Regions from separate parts of the Exiguobacterium acetylicum genome, predicted to be linked through region 1. Evidence: a T-box and tRNA genes for the amino acid it is inferred to sense, from the RefSeq annotation. Region 1 holds a T-box; the other regions hold tRNA genes.
The links. The T-box of region 1 lies ahead of K7G97_RS11885 (valine--tRNA ligase). A T-box ahead of a tRNA ligase gene usually reads a tRNA of that ligase, here a tRNA-Val.
Positions count from the first base shown of each region.

Region 2: it encodes a tRNA-Val, which carries the amino acid that the T-box ahead of K7G97_RS11885 (valine--tRNA ligase) is inferred to sense. The anticodon was not compared.
Region 3: it encodes a tRNA-Val, which carries the amino acid that the T-box ahead of K7G97_RS11885 (valine--tRNA ligase) is inferred to sense. The anticodon was not compared.

Region 1 covers NZ_CP082333.1:2,269,692-2,275,354, reverse strand. The annotation lists gene hemC (hydroxymethylbilane synthase) at 1-41, shown strand, start outside; gene K7G97_RS11900 (uroporphyrinogen-III synthase) at 31-711, shown strand; gene hemB (porphobilinogen synthase) at 708-1,697, shown strand; gene hemL (glutamate-1-semialdehyde 2,1-aminomutase) at 1,694-3,004, shown strand; T-box leader at 3,059-3,288, shown strand; gene K7G97_RS11885 (valine--tRNA ligase) at 3,338-5,663, shown strand, end outside.
Region 2 covers NZ_CP082333.1:555,164-560,826, forward strand. The annotation lists gene yhfH (protein YhfH) at 162-308, opposite strand; gene K7G97_RS02885 (nitroreductase family protein) at 494-1,120, shown strand; tRNA gene K7G97_RS02890 (tRNA-Val) at 1,262-1,334, shown strand; gene K7G97_RS02895 (YdhK family protein) at 1,381-1,935, opposite strand; gene K7G97_RS02900 (HAMP domain-containing sensor histidine kinase) at 2,082-3,431, shown strand; gene K7G97_RS02905 (response regulator transcription factor) at 3,433-4,083, shown strand; gene K7G97_RS02910 (histidine phosphatase family protein) at 4,100-4,666, shown strand; gene K7G97_RS02915 (phytoene desaturase family protein) at 4,725-5,663, opposite strand, start outside.
Region 3 covers NZ_CP082333.1:564,421-570,083, forward strand. The annotation lists gene K7G97_RS02935 (efflux RND transporter permease subunit) at 1-2,304, opposite strand, end outside; tRNA gene K7G97_RS02940 (tRNA-Val) at 2,491-2,563, shown strand; gene K7G97_RS02945 (PTS sugar transporter subunit IIC) at 2,660-3,682, opposite strand; gene K7G97_RS02950 (metallophosphoesterase family protein) at 4,045-4,779, shown strand; gene K7G97_RS02955 (hypothetical protein) at 4,815-5,093, opposite strand; gene K7G97_RS02960 (sterol desaturase family protein) at 5,219-5,663, shown strand, end outside.

The DNA of each region.
Region 1 (5,663 bases):
GCGGTCGCGAGATTCTCGCGACACTTCCGGATGACTTGTAAGCAGGTACTCTTCACGGGCAGCCGACCACCGACGAACGAGCAGATCGCGCGATTGCGCGCCGTTTCGATCGAGTCAGTGCACTATCCTGTCATTGAAACGCGATCGGTTTCGTTTACATTGCCGAAGGGAATTGATTGGCTTATCGTGACGAGTCCGAATGGTGTCCACCGGATTGCTGATGCGTTGCCTGAATTAGCAGCAACGCGTATCGCGGTCGTCGGACGAAAGACGGCAGACGCACTTGCGAAGTACGGTCGAACAGCCGACTTCTGTCCGTCGACCTTTACAGGAGACGCACTCGTCGCAGAACTCGGACCACACTTGTCTGACGGCGATCATATCGTTTTTGCGCGAGGGAACCGATCGCGGCAAGCGCCGGTCGATCAGTTACGAAAACTGAATCGATATACGATCGAAGATATCATCACCTATGAAACCGTTACTCGTCGGCTACCTGAAGCACTTGTCAGAACAGCCACCTATATTGGACTGCAGAGTCCTTCCGCTGTCGAAGCGATTGCTCCACTATCCCCGCAGACGACGTTCATCGTCATCGGGACGATTACGGAGCAAGCAGCAAAAGCAGCCGGACTTCAACCGATCCATGTCGCCCGTGAATTCACGGTGGACGGCATGATTGATCGTATCATTGAGGAGGAATCAGCATGAATACTTTAGAATACGCACGTCACCGGCGTTTACGTCAGACCGCATCACTCCGGTCACTCGTTCGCGAGAACCAGTTGCATAAATCAGATTTGATTTATCCGATTTTCGTCGCTGAAGGCGAAGACATTAAACGCGAAGTCAGTTCGATGCCTGGCGTCTTCAACTTATCACTCGATCATCTGACGGCTGAGATTGAAGAAGTCGTCGCACTCGGAATCGAATCTGTCATTTTATTCGGTGTCCCGCACGACCACTTGAAAGACGAGCAAGGATCAGGTGCGTTTCACGATCACGGGATCGTTCAAGAAGCGACACGTCTCGTCAAGAAGGTTGCTCCGCAGCTAACGGTCATCGCCGACACATGCTTATGTGAATATACGTCGACAGGTCACTGTGGGATTGTCGCCGACGGTACGGTCGATAATGATGCGTCATTACCGCTTCACGTCAAGACAGCGATCTCACAAGCCCGAGCAGGTGCCGACGTCATCGCGCCATCATCGATGATGGACGGATTCGTCGCAGCCATTCGTCAAGGATTAGACGAGAACGGCTTCAGCCATATTCCAGTCATGAGCTATGGTGTTAAATATGCGTCTGCTTATTACGGTCCGTTCCGTGATGCAGCGAACTCGGCACCGGGAGAAGGCGACCGGAAAGGTTATCAAATGGATCCAGCAAACCGTCGCGAAGCGTTCCGCGAAGCAACAGCGGACGTCGATCAAGGAGCTGACTTCATGATCGTCAAACCTGCGCTTGCGTTCATGGATATCATTCGGGATGTGCGCGAGCGAATTGATCTGCCGATCGTCGCGTATAACGTATCGGGTGAGTATGCGATGGTCAAAGCCGCTGCCTTGAACGGCTGGATCGACGAAGAACGAATCGTCCTTGAGACGATGCTTGGCTTTAAACGAGCAGGCGCTGATTTAATCATCACCTATTTCGCAAAAGACATTTGTCGTTACCTGGAGGGGTCGAAATGAGCTTAATTAACCAGAACTCAAAATCAAAAGAAGCATTCGAGCGGGCACTCCCGCTCATGCCGGGTGGTGTCAACAGCCCGGTCCGTGCTTATAAATCGGTCGGGATGACACCGATTTTCGCAGATCATGCGAAAGGATCGAAGCTCTATGACATCGACGGAAAAGAGTATATCGATTACGTCTTGTCATGGGGACCAATGATTCTTGGTCATGCCGATCCAATCGTCACGTCAGCGATCCAAGAACAAGCGACACGTGGCTGGAGCTACGGGACACCAACGGAAATCGAATCAGCGATGGCGGAAGTCGTCATCAGTCGTGTGCCGTCAGTCGAAGTCGTCCGGATGGTCAACTCAGGAACAGAAGCGACGATGGCAGCGCTTCGTCTCGCGCGTGGTTACACAGGTCGGACGAAAATCCTCAAGTTCGAAGGCTGTTACCATGGTCACGGCGACTCGCTCTTGATCAAAGCAGGTTCAGGTGTCGCGACACTCGGATTACCAGATTCACCAGGCGTTCCGGCGCAAATCGCGAGCATGACGCTGACGGTTCCATATAACGATTTGGACGCTGTCCGGATCGCGTTCGAAAAACACGGCGACGATATCGCTGGTGTCATCGTCGAACCGGCTGCTGGGAACATGGGCTTCGTGCCACCAGAACCGGGCTTCCTCGAAGGCCTACGGGAGATCACGTCGGAAAACGGCGCCTTATTGATCTTTGACGAAGTCATGACCGGTTTCCGTGTCGGATTCCACTGTGCCCAAGGACATTTCGGTGTCACACCGGACATCACGTGTCTCGGTAAAGTCATCGGTGGCGGCATGCCAGTCGGTGCTTACGGTGGACGTCGTGACATCATGGAGCAGATCGCACCACAAGGTCCAATCTATCAAGCGGGTACGTTATCCGGAAACCCACTCGCGATGGCAGCAGGTCTAGCGACATTGACACAATTGAAACCAGAACACTATCAAGAGTTCGACCGGAAAGCGAGCCGTTTGTCGGAAGGCTACCTGAACGCTGCAGCGAAATACAACATTCCGCTGACGACGAACCGTGCAGGCGCGATGTTCGGTGTCTTCTTCACGGATGAACGTGTCACGAACTTCGAAAAAGCGAAAACGTCGAACCTTGAGATGTTCCGTTCGTATTATCAAAAGATGGCGGCGCGTGGTGTCTTCTTACCACCGTCACAATTCGAAGGTCTCTTCCTGTCGATCGCCCATACGGATGAAGACATCGAGCGGACGATCGAAGCCGTCGAATTGACGTTCAAGGAACTCCAAGTTGAATTTGGTCGTTAAGCAGTTCTTGACGATTACTTGAACTCTCGGCTAAAATGAGTAAAGAAGAAAATGGCAACAGCGATGACGGGAAGAGTAGTCCTGTATTCGTACCGGTGTAGAGAACACATCCTTGGCTGAAAGATGTGACGGGCGAACAGGAGGAAGGTCACCCCACGAGCTGGTATCGTGAGTCTTACGAGCGATATCCGTCCTCCACACGTTACGTGGCTAGAGGGCATCCGATTTTGGGTGAACTAAGGTGGTACCGCGGAAAAAAGCAACGGCTTTCTTTCGTCCTTAGCATAGGACGAGAGAAGCCGTTTTTATTATGGACAAAAAGGAGCGATCAGGATGCAGGAATTATCAATGCCAACGAAGTATGATCCGCAGGCAACGGAAGAAAAATGGTACGACTTTTGGGTGAAAGGTGACTATTTCAAAGCCGACCAGGATCCAGAGAAAGAGCCGTACACGATCGTCATTCCACCACCGAACGTCACAGGTAAATTACACCTGGGTCACGCGTGGGACACGACGTTACAAGACATGCTGACACGGATGAAACGGATGCAAGGATTCGACGTTCTTTATCTACCAGGAATGGACCATGCCGGTATCGCGACGCAAGCAAAAGTCGAACAAAAACTGCGGGCAGAAGGACAATCACGTCTTGAAATGGGTCGTGAGAAATTCCTCGAGCAATCATGGGCATGGAAAGAAGAGTACGCGTCAACGATCCGTGCACAATGGGCAAAACTTGGTCTTGGACTCGATTATTCGCGTGAACGCTTCACGCTCGACGAAGGCTTGTCGGAAGCGGTTCAAGAAGTCTTCGTGAAACTTTACGAAAAAGGCTTGATCTACCGCGGCGAATACATCGTTAACTGGGACCCAGCGACGAAAACAGCGATCTCGGATATCGAAGTCATCTACAAGGATATCGAAGGTGCGTTCTATCACTTCAGCTATCCACTAACGGACGGTTCAGGTCACGTTGAACTCGCGACGACACGTCCTGAGACGATGCTCGGTGATACAGCGATCGCCGTGAACCCGAAGGATGAGCGTTATGCTCACCTCGTCGGAAAAACGATCACGTTACCAATCGTCGGTCGCGAGATTCCGATCGTTGCCGATGACTATGTCGACATGGAGTTCGGTACAGGTGTCGTTAAGATCACACCAGCACACGACCCGAACGACTTCGAAGTCGGTAACCGTCACGAGTTACCACGTGTCCTCGTCATGAATGAAGATGGAACGATGAACGAGAACGCAGGGAAATACGAAGGCATGGATCGTTTCGAATGCCGGAAACAAATCGTTGAAGATTTAAAAGCAGAAGGTGTTCTAATCAAAATCGAACCACACTTGCACTCTGTCGGTCACTCGGAGCGTTCAGACGCGATCGTTGAGCCGTATCTCTCACTCCAATGGTTCGTTAAAATGGAGCCACTCGCGCAAAAAGCACTCGAGGAGCAACAAGGGCCAGACAAGGTCAACTTCGTTCCACAACGCTTTGAAAACACGTACGTTCGCTGGATGGAAAACATCCGTGACTGGTGTGTCAGCCGTCAACTCTGGTGGGGACACCGGATTCCGGCTTGGTACCATAAAGAAACAGGCGAAGTCTACGTTGGCAAGGAAGCACCAGCCGATATCGAGAACTGGGAGCAAGACAACGATGTCCTCGATACATGGTTCTCTTCAGCGCTTTGGCCGTTCTCGACGATGGGGTGGCCGAATACGGACGCTGCTGATTATCAAAAATACTTCCCGACATCGACACTCGTTACGGGTTATGACATCATCGCTTTCTGGGTCTCACGGATGATCTTCCAATCGTACGAATTCACAGAACAACGTCCATTCCAAGATGTCTTGATCCACGGATTGATTCGTGATTCGGAAGGACGCAAGATGTCGAAATCCCTCGGGAACGGAATCGACCCGATGGATGTCATCGAGAAGTATGGTGCCGATTCTCTTCGTTGGTTCCTAACGACAGGATCAACGCCAGGGAACGACCTCCGCTTCTACTGGGAAAAGATCGAAGCAACATGGAACTTCTCGAACAAATTGTGGAACGCAAGCCGTTTTGCCTTGATGAACATGGATGGTCTAACGTTTGATCAGATCGATTTGACAGGCGAGAAGTCACTCGCAGATAAATGGATTCTGACACGCTTACAGACGACGATCGACGATGTGACGCGTCTGTCGGACAAATATGAGTTTGGTGAAGCGGGACGTATTCTCTATCACTTCATCTGGGAAGACTTCTGTAACTGGTACATCGAGATGGCGAAATTACCACTCAACGGGGAAGATGAAGCAGCGAAGCAGACGACACGTTCGGTTCTTGCCTATACGCTCGACCGGATCATGCGTCTGATGCACCCATTCATGCCGTTCATCACGGAAGAGATCTGGCAACACTTACCGCATGAAGGCGAGACGATCACACGTGCTGCATGGCCAACACGCGAGGCATCACTCGACTTCCCGGAAGCTGTTCCAGCATTCGAAGCAGTTCAGAACGTCATCCGTTCGGTTCGTAACATCCGCGCGGAAGTGAACGCACCGATGTCGAAACAGATCCAACTGTTCATCTCGACGAATGACGCACGTGTTCAAGACGACTTGTCGTCAAATAGCTCGTACTTGCAAAAGTTCA
Region 2 (5,663 bases), 1.5 Mb from region 1:
CATATACAGATAATGTAACATTCTGACTGTTTCTTTTGTAACAAACAGATGACAAAAAGATGACGTAAAATCGATTTTTCTAAAAAATATTGATTTATTTAGAAAGAGTTTAAAAGAAATAAAAAAACAACCACTAAGTAAGTGATTGTTTCATGTATTATTTAGTGTTCTGTTACAGCACACTCATCGCATTCCGTTTGATAGGATTCACATTGTTCATCCATCTCTTTTCCGCAATGGGCACACGTCTTGACGGGAAGCTCACGATAGAATGCAGCAGATGCTTCTTGGTAAAGGGGTTGTTCCATGTGTTTTTCCTCCTTCAAAGTAAACGCAATGATTTTTTTTCTTGATTTTATTGTATTAGTACAGAAGTTGAATGTCAACTATTGTTTTATAACAGTGGATTCGTTTGAAGTATTGATAGAGGACAATGAAAATAAGACATGCTACGATATCTAAGTAATCTGATAATGATAAGGGGGATTTACACATGACACAGGCAACACTTGATACAATGCGTGTCTTAACAGAAAGACGTTCCGTTCGTCATTACGACGAAACGTTCAAGCTTTCAAAACAGGAAGTAGAAGAACTATTAGAGTGGACGACAGCCGCGCCGAGTGCTTGGAATTTGCAACACTGGCATTTCACGGTCTTTCATTCGGAAGAAGCGAAGCAGCAGCTTGCACCGATCGCATACAATCAGCCGGCTATCACTTCGGCTTCAGCAGTCATTGCGATCTTAGGTGATGTTCAAGCTAATCGAAACTATAATCCAGTGTACGGTCCAGCAGTGGAAGCAGGTGGCATGACAGAGGATCTGTTTGATTCGATCAAGGCACAGGTAGAAGGCGCTTATCAAAGTGAGGCGTATGGACGCGACGCGGCTATGTCGAATGCGAGCCTTGCTGCGATGCAATTGATGCTTGCGGCAGAAGCGCGTGGATTATCAACACTTGCAATGGGTGGATTTGATCATCAACGTTTTGCGGAAACGTTCATCACCGAGTCACGGTATGTACCAGTCATGCTGATTGCTGTCGGAAAAGCGGTTGAAGATGCGAAAAAACGTCCGGCACTACGTTTACCGATTGATCGAGTATCAACCTTCCTGTAAGTCATTCAAAATGGGGGAAGCGGGGTGGATTCCCCCATTTTAAATTTTTTTTATTTTTTTTTCAGAAAAAGACTTGTCAGCCTTTTAGTTTCTTGATATATTAATACATGTCCTAGCAAGTACATAACGTACTGCAAACATGATTCTGTAGCTCAGCTGGGAGAGCGCTACCTTGACAGGGTAGAGGTCGCTGGTTCGAGCCCAGTCAGAATCATACCGAAAGCCCGCTTCTCCTTTAAAGGAAAAGCGGGCTTTTTTTATTATTTCTTTATCTCATCCTCTGTGACCCATTTATGATTTTTCACCATCTCTCCACCGTCCGTCGGTTCATAGTTCACCATATAAACCGTCGTTTCTTTTACTTCGTCAATCGTCGCTTTAGCTCCATCCATACCCTTCATATGATCCGCTTTGACAGTCGTTTTATCACCAACTTGCAGTGGCTTAGTTGGAACGGGATCGAGTTCTTCCTGAATGACCCATTTATGATTTTTCACTATCTTTCCACCAGTAGTCGGTTTGTAACTAATCGCATAGACGACGGTATCATAAGCTCCCGCAATCGTTGCTTTAGCTCCGTTCATTCCATCCATATGATTCGTCGTCAACGTGACGTTGCTTCCTTTCGGATAAGTCGGATCACTGGCTTCCTTTAGACCAGACGGTATCTTTCCATCACTCGAATGCATCATATCTCCATGAGACATGTCGTGTGAGTCGCTATTGCTTCCTTCGTCATTTGAAGCGGATCCGCATGCACCGAGCCAAAGCGTAGAACTAAGAGCCAGTGCGGTTAACGTCAATGATTTTTTCATAATAAAACCCTCCTGAATTCACTAGTCTTTTTTACTATACCCAGCGTATGTGCAAATCGTGTGCAGATGAGGTGACAGTTTCGTTTGCCTGCGTCGATCGTGTTTTTTTTCGCTATACTAAAGTGAAGAGAAAGGGAGGAAATGTCATGCGTCGTATTTCATACTCGGTCGGAGGAATCGTGCTTGCGGCATTTTTAATTTGTGGCAGTGTGTTGTTTGGGACGTTGTATTATCAGTTGTCTCAAACACGAACGCAGGAAGTAGTGGACGGTTTACTGAACCGAGGAAATACCCATCGTGATGTCCTTGTCGATTCCTATGACCAAACGACGATGCGCCATGTCAGCATGATGGAAGCAGATTCATCGTTTACTGTAGTGATCACTGATGCAGATGGAAAACGACTCGAAGCGTCACGACCTTTGTCGAATGAGATGAAAAGTGTGCTAGAGCATACGGATTTCGATTACCGTCAACAAGGAAAAATCGTGAGGATGCGTGACTTTTTAATGACGGACAGTCCCATCACCATCGACGGGAAACATCAGGGTCATGTTTTCATGTTCGCTTCTAAAGCAATCGTGGATCACGTACTTAATCCGTTGAAACAGCAGTTTTTCCAAGTGGGTCTGCTCGCACTTTTATTAGCAGGTGCGGCAAGCATTTGGACGACCCGACTCATCTCTCGTCCGCTGGTTCAAATGGAAAAAGCGACGGCACGTCTATTAGATGGGGAAGATGGAGCGTTGCCGATTGATCGACAAGACGAACTGGGACAATTGGCGCGTTCGATTCAGCAATTAAAACAAGATCTCGATTTTTTGAATCGGGAACGATCCGAATTTTTAGCAAGCGTATCTCATGAACTACGAACACCATTGACATATATAAAGGGATACGCGGACATTCTCGAACGTCAAACGTTGACGCCGGATGAGCAACAACGCTACGTTACGATCATTCGAGAAGAAAGTCAGCAAATGAATGAATGGATTGAGCAATTATTTTGGTTAGCACGCATTGATGCCAATGCTTTTATGATGGAACGAAAACCTGTCGATGTCGAAGACTTGATTCATCAAGTGATACGATTGATGCGCCTGGATATCGAACAAGAAAATGTTTCGTTCGAGATAGAAGGTGAGCGAATAGAAGTGATGGGTGACGCTCAGCAGCTCCGCCAGATGATCGTGAATATCGTTGAAAATGCACGGCGACATACGTCGTCGGGAAAAATCATCGTTCGTTATGGTGTCAACGCAGTAGGGGCTTTCATTCAAATCGAAGATACAGGAGAAGGGATCGCTGCAGAATCTTTACCTCATGTAACGAAACGGCTCTACCGAACGGAAGCATCTCGTTCTCGAAAACATGGAGGAACTGGAATCGGACTCTCCATCGTTGAAGCAATTGCTCAGACACATGGAGCAGAATTGAACATTAAGAGTCAACTTGGACATGGAACACAAGTGACACTGCAGTGGAAGGAGAAATAAAATGCCGCATGTATTGATCGTAGATGATGAACCAAGGATGCTTGAACTGCTCAAACTGTATATTCAGCCGTATGGGTACACGTGTCAGCTTGTGGATTCTGCGCAACAAGCTCTTGATCTCTGCCGTCAGCACGTATTCGACCTGATTTTACTAGATGTCATGATGCCGGATATGGATGGCTGGACATGTTGTCGTCTCATTCGAGAACACTCTAACATCCCGATCTTAATGGTTACGGCGCGGAATCAACGGGAAGACATCATTCGGACACGAGAAGTAGGAGCGAATGATTACATATCAAAACCGATTCAAGAAGGGGAACTGATCGGACGGATGGAAGTTTTATTACAGCAACAGTACGATGGTCTATCCTATGACCGGGAAAGCTATCGTTGTAGTTACCTCCAACAAAAGATTTCGTTAACGAAAACGGAATTTGAGTTGTTAGGTGTATTTTTAGATTCTCCACGACGTGTTTGGACGCGCGATCAACTAACGACGATGTTATGGGGAGCGGAAGCGGCTGTAGACGAGCGGACGATCGACTCGCATATCAGACATTTAAGAGAAAAACTACGGGTTTGCGGTTTTCCGATTGAACAGCATCTGGAAACAGTTCGCGGAATCGGATACCGCTGGACACACCAATAAAGGGGAAATTCAAAACATGACGACACTCTATTTCGTACGGCACGCACATTCGACATACTCACCAGATGAGCGAGCACGTCCACTTTCCGATACAGGACAGGCAGATGCGATACGTTTACTTGAAACCTTTCAAGAAATTCCAATCGACAGATTTTACAGCAGCCCGTATCGACGGGCAATCGAGACGATCGCGCCACTCGCGGAGGCACGTCAACACCCAATCATTGAGGTAGAGGAACTACGAGAGCGATTACTAGCACCGGGAGAGCTTGACGATTTTCAAGGAGCGGTCACGTATGTATGGCAACATCCGAATGAAAATCCGTATGGAGGTGAAACGAACAACGAAGCGTCGCAACGCATTCGGCTATTCATCGACGAACTAGTGGAGAAGCATCCTGACGATACAGTCGTTCTTGGAACACACGGAAATATCATGGTGTTACTCTTAGAAACATTTGATCCGACGTTTGATTACGCATTTTGGAAATCCTTACCGATGCCAGCCGTATGTCGAATGGATGTGAAATCAGGAGAAAGGGCGGACATTCACGTCGTACCACTTTTGACAAATACAAAGTAAAAAAGAGACGGAACTGATGTGTGAATCAGTTTCCGTCTCTTTTGTAATTGGAGAAATCTTAAGGCGTAGGAACAGCACCTTCATGTTTTCGGATTAAGTCCGCTGTTAATTGACCGGACAAGGTGACCATTGGTACACCGCCGCCTGGATGTGTCGAGCCACCAACGAAATAAAGTCCTTCGTACAAGTCGCTCTTCGATGGAATCTTGAATCCACCATTTTTCTTCCGATCGGCTGCGACACCATAAATCGATCCACCGTTTGGACCGTATAATTCTTTCAAATCTTCTGGGGTAAAGCGATATTCAAACTCGATCGATTCCCGAAGCCCATGAAGTCCCATCCGCTCCAGTTTATCGAGAACGACTTCGCGGTACGCATCCCAGTCGACTTCACCTTTTTGAAGTGTTAGCGGTGGAACGTGTGTCAAGACGAATAAGTTATCCTTCCCTTCAGGAGCTTGGGAAGCGTCGGATTTTGAAGAGACACCGACATAAATTGTTGGATCCTCTGGAGGAGTACCTTCTTTGAACATTTGGGCGAATTCACGCTCTGGATTTTCAGAGAAAAAGAAATTATGATGCGCTAGCCCGCGATACTCACGATTTACACCGAGCAGTAGGACAAGACCTGAAACGGAAGGGGCGAACGACGCCTGTAATTTTTTAGCCTGCTTCCGGGCTTTTTTCTCCGGTACGATCCGTTCATAAGTCGGGATGACCTCAAGGTTTGAGACGACGATGTCAGCCGCATGAAATGTTCCGTTCGATAGGACGCCAACCGCTTTTTTATTTTCAAGGACGATTTGTTCAACAGGTGAGTTGAGATGAACCGTGACACGGAGCTCATCAAGTAATCGTTTCATAGCCCGCGCGATTTGGTACATCCCACCTTTGACATAATAGATGCCGAGTCCCATTTGAACATAAATCATTTGATTGAAAACAGCAGGTGCCTGATACGGGTTAGAACCGACATACATGACCATATAGTTGAA
Region 3 (5,663 bases), 1.5 Mb from region 1:
CGTTCCGACCGTGACTGGCTTCGTTTGATCGTTGACGGTACCGAGAATCTGGAAACCAGATAGTCCGCGATCACTTGCTTTCTCAGGATCGATTTCTACGAGATACTGCTTTTGTTTTTCGCTGAAGTTGTTCGTGATATATTTCAAATCATTATTTTTCGACATGTTATCCTCGACGAGTTTTGCCGCCTCTTGAAGGGCTTCGAGATCGTTCGAGAACAAGTCGACATCGACGTTGTTATTCGATGGAGGACCACCTGTCGATAGTTCAGCCACACTGATTTTGACATCGACGTTTTCATCTTGAGCAATGTCTTCCATCTGTGTCTCAAGTGATTTGATCGTTTTCTCGACGTTTACGCCGTCTTTTAGATTCAAGAAGTAACTTGCTTTATTATCGAGACGTAAGCCTGTCGTGAAGTCACGCGCTCCGACAGAAGTCGTCACGTCAGCAATGGCTTTTTCTTTATCAAACATTTTTTCCATCTCAAACGAGACGTCACTTGTTTTTTCAAGTGATGTGGCAGCCGGAAGTTCAAGCGATGCCGTCAAGGTCTTCGATGCTTCGTTCGGAATGAACGTAAAGCCGAGACGCGGTACGATCGCTAGGGAACCACCGAGAAGGATGAACGATACGACCAAGATGATCGCCTTGTGCGAGAGTGATTTTTCAATCAGCTTGCCATACCAACGTTGGAGAGCACCTTCTTTTTCTTCTGCTGGTACCTTTTTGAAGGCAAATTTCGCGAGAATCGGTACGATCGTGATCGCAACGAGTAGTGAAGCAAGTAATGAGAAAATAATCGTCAAAGCGAACGGTAAGAAGAACTTACCAGTAATCCCACCGACAAATCCAATCGGCAGGAAGACGACGACGGTCGTCAGCGTCGATGACGTGATTGCTTTTAGAATCTCTTTTGTCGATTGTTCGATGATCTCATCCGTCATACCGGATTCGGATTTTCGGACGCGCCGGAAGATGTTCTCGATGACAACGATACTATCATCGACGACACGACCGACTGCAACAGCCATCCCACCAAGTGTCATGATGTTCAGGGAGATATCTTGCCAGTTCAAGAAGATAGCGGCGATGAGTAATGACAATGGAATCGAGACGATGGCGATGATCGTCGCGCGGATGTTCCGCAAGAATAAGAGTACAGCGAGTGATGCGAAGAGGGCACCAAGTAATCCTTCTTTGACGAGTGTCGCAACGGACTCCTCGATATCCTTCGCTGAATCAATCCCAATCGTATAGTCGACTTGGTCGTCATATTTATTGAGGATCTTCGTGACTTCATCTGCGATTTCGACCGTATTGGCATCTTGTTTTTTCGTGATCGCCATTGATAAGGAATCTTTTAAATCGTAACGTGTTTTTTCACTTTGTTGTGAGACGGCTTCGATTTTTGCGATATCCTCTAGGCGAATCGGTTCTGCAGGTTCAGAAGCCTGATCTGCAGCTGCACCACCTGTTGTACTTGGTGGTCCTTGCGTTGCACCTTGTGGTGGACCGCCAGCAGATGAACCACCTGTTTGACCGTTACTTGATGAACTAGCCGCACCTGCAGCAGGTGTCAATTGTAGATTTTTTAGTTTATCTAGATTTTCTAATTTTTCCTCAACGCGAATCGGAATTTTCGAATCGTTTTCTGATAGCTGACCAGATGGGAACGAGACATACTTTCCATTGATTTGTTCCTTGATGCTTGAGAGCGAGAGACCCGCTTCCGTCGCTTTTTCCTTATCGACGGTGATTTGAACGAGATCATCCTTATAGCCACCAACCGACACGCTGTTGATGCCTGGAATCTTATTAAGTTCAGGTTCGATATCTTCCTTTAGAATTTTTTCGATGTTTTTGCCATCTTTGCTAAAGAAAGAGATATTATAGATCGGGAACGATCCAAAGGACAGACGATTTAATTTCGTCGTTGCTTCCTCCGGTAGATTCGCATCTTGGATGGCAGCATCGATTTGTTGTTCCACCTTATCCATATCAGTATCGAATGGGAATTCGATGTTTAAGATACCGATACTTTCATAAGAAGAGCTTGTTAGCTTGGTAGCCCCTTCAATTCCCTTAAGGGAAGTTTCAAGCTTTGAGACGACTTGTTTATCGACATCGTCAGGTGATGCACCAGGGTAAACCGCTTCGATTGAAATCTGAGGAAACTCGATTTCCGGGAACTGATCGACTTTTAATTGTGAGAAGGAATACACGCCTCCTAAAATCAATAGGATTGCAATGATGAAGACAGCAACCGAGTTCTTCAAACTAAATCGGGTTAAAAAGTTCATATGAACGCTCCTTTCTTTTTATATGTGCTTATTTACATAGTAGAGGACACTCATAGAACCCGCAACTTTAAAACTGTTTTTATTTGAAAAGATCTTTTTGAAAAAAGATAATTTTTTTTATGAAAAAGGCTTTACACTTTTCGATATGCTGCTATAATAAAAACATACCCAGTAACAACACAGCATGATTCTGTAGCTCAGCTGGGAGAGCGCTACCTTGACAGGGTAGAGGTCGCTGGTTCGAGCCCAGTCAGAATCATACCGAAATCGTTCCTTTTCGAAGGGGCGATTTTTTTGCGTTAAAAAAACTATTCCCGAAATCAATCAGGAATAGTTGGAAAGGAGGTAAATTGTTTTATTGAATTTCGAGATGAAGATCGCCACGCTTCGTCCACCCTGCGACAGTCGTCAATCGATAGAAGACGAGCGTCAAGACACCAGGTAGAACGACACCAGTCAAGAAGAAGACGAGGAACGCCTGAGGACCTTGGTTGACGAAGATATTAAGTGGAGCAATCATCGAATTTAATCCAAGTCCTGCGAGTTCGTACGGTACTTTCAAAGAGAGAAGAAGCGTCGCGACAGGAGCTGAAATCATCGCTGCGAGAAACGGTGCAACGACAAGACGTGGATTTTTAACGATATTCGGGAATTGTACTTTAGGTGTTACAAAGAATGAAGCAATCAAACCACCTGGATCCGTCTGACGGTATGCCATTAACGTGAAGCCGACGAATTGAGCGGAACAGCCAATGAGTGCAGCGGCACTTGCTACAGGATCAAGTTGCAAAGCGATAGCGAGTGCAGCGGACGAAGCAGGAGACATCAATAAGACACTAAAGATGAGTGCAATGACAAGAGAAGTTGCGATTGGAGATGATTCAACGGATGCTGTGATCATGGCACTGAATTTTGTAAGGAGTGGTGTCGTGACGGCAGCAGCACCGATTCCAGTCACGCCGCCAGCAAGGACAGCGCTCATCGGGATGACCATCATGTCAAATTTCGTTTTTCCAGTCATGCGTTTTCCGACGTATACAGCGACGGCAGCTGCGAGTAACGCACTGATCGGCTGACCGGGTACAAGAACGAGTCCAGAAGCAGTTGATTGAAGCGCGGCACCACCAATCGTTGCTGCGATCATCGCGCTGAACAGGACAAGTGTGTTTCCTCCGAGCTGAAAGGCAATACCGGCACCAAGTGCAGGGGCGAGTAGTACTTTTGCGACACCACCAATCGTCAGTAGCATTTGGATATGTAGAAGATTTCCGAGTGTCTCAATCAGGAGTCCGACACCGAGTGTTACAAGAACGGCATTTGCCATTCCAGCTGATACTTTTACCATTCGATCCATCGCATATTCTTTCAACGTTGTCATCCTCTCTCTATCTATCTCTATTTTTTGCCATGAAAAAAGCCTATCCGTTTTTGGGATAGGCGCCACTCATTCTGTGCGGGCGCCTCATTCGATGCATCGAAAGAAGGGCCCAAAAATCATTTCCGTTTCATCATCGGAAAAGTTTTCAGTCCCTCATGCATAGAATAATCAGTCGTCCGGCTTGGTTAAATAACTGTTGCGTCGGAATCATTCGATCGTGCCCCTCTCTGTGAATTTTTCTAAGCCTAACACGCTCTTGACTAATAATCAATATTTTCTGACAATTTATTTTTTCCTGAAATCTGACAGGAATTCACGGTATCATCGGGAAATCCTAATGTACCAACAATGGAGGCGTTTACATGAAAGTGATGCTTTTTACAGACATTCATGGCAATGCATCAGCTTTGCGTGCAGTATTGTCCTATCTTGATCAACAACCAGAGATCGATGCCGTCTATTGTCTCGGTGATCTTGTCGGCATTGGACCAGAACATAATGAAGTCATTGAACTATTGAAGCAACGACCTGATATTCAAACGATTTCTGGGAACCATGATGAATGTGTCCTTGCTTTAATCCATGGGGAGACCTATCCCGATAGTTACCGCCATGCGAAAGAGCATCACCAATGGATCGCGGATACGTTGACACAAGAGAATCAAAAGTATTTGGAACGTTTACCGCGTGTTTTAAATGTCACGCATCAGGAACAATCGATGCACCTGACGCACTATGCTTATGCCGATCAGACGAAGAAGATTGGTGAAGAACCCTTAAAGCAAGCAATGGATGGAACAAAAGACAACTTATCCGTCTTGTTTGCTGGAAATGAGGCGCGGATCATTGGCTTCGGTCATCATCATCCAGCGCAACATGTCGAGACAGAGCAAACGCTCTTTATTAATCCAGGTGCACTTGGATGTCAGGAAACAGCTATTGCTCCAGTAGCAATCATTGATTGGGAGAAGGATCAAGTCCGTTCAGAAATCCTGAAGCTTTCATATGATGATCGACCATTTTTAGACGTCCTCAATACGACGGAGATGCCGGAACGTGAGTTGATGCGCCGACTCTTCTTCGGTAGTAGAACATGAAAAAACCTTCATGAGTAGTTCATGAAGGAATTTAATCAAGACGACAGTTTTGTCATGATTGAGATGAGACATACGACAATCAGTAACACGATACCGATGTTTCGTTTCAATGGATGGCGTGACCAGTAAAAGAATAGCGCAAGGACAGGGGCCACAAAAAAGGCAACGATGAGACTGATTAATGTTGCAAGAAACAATACAAACATCCAAAGCTTGCTCGTTATCCGGTATACCTGCCACATGTCGTAAAGCGACATGAGTGTATAGGCGAGTAACACGAAGATGATTCCGGTCGATAAACTCAAAGTGATCATCACTCCATTCCCTATTTAGTATAAGGGAAAGAGTGAGAATGATTACACGACTTGAAGTAAAAAACATGACGAATCGATGAACGTACGATTATGCGCTGTAACGAAAGAGAAAGGGGAGGGCACCTATGTCAAATATCTATCGTCGTTTTTTTCTGTTTCCGGATATTTTGATCATGCTCGTATTACTGATTGCGGTCAGTGGTTATGTCGTTGCTCAGCCGTTTCATTGGTCGATTTTACTGTTCTTTTGTCTTGGACTGATCGTCTTTAGTTTCAGTGAATACTTGACGCATCGTTTTTTGTTCCATTTACCACCGCCTAAAAATATGCTTGGACGAAAGTTGTTGAAACGACTTCATTACGATCATCATGCGCATCCGAATGAACTGCATCTGTTGTTTTTACCGGTCTGGTATTCCCTGCCGAATCTTGGTTTCTTTGTGGCTCTGACCTATCTTCTGACGCAATCTATCGTTTCGACAGCTGCAGCCGCGAGTGGATTGATCGTCATGTTACTTGTGTATGAATGGAAACATTACGTAGCACACGTTCCGCTGAAACCGAGAACAC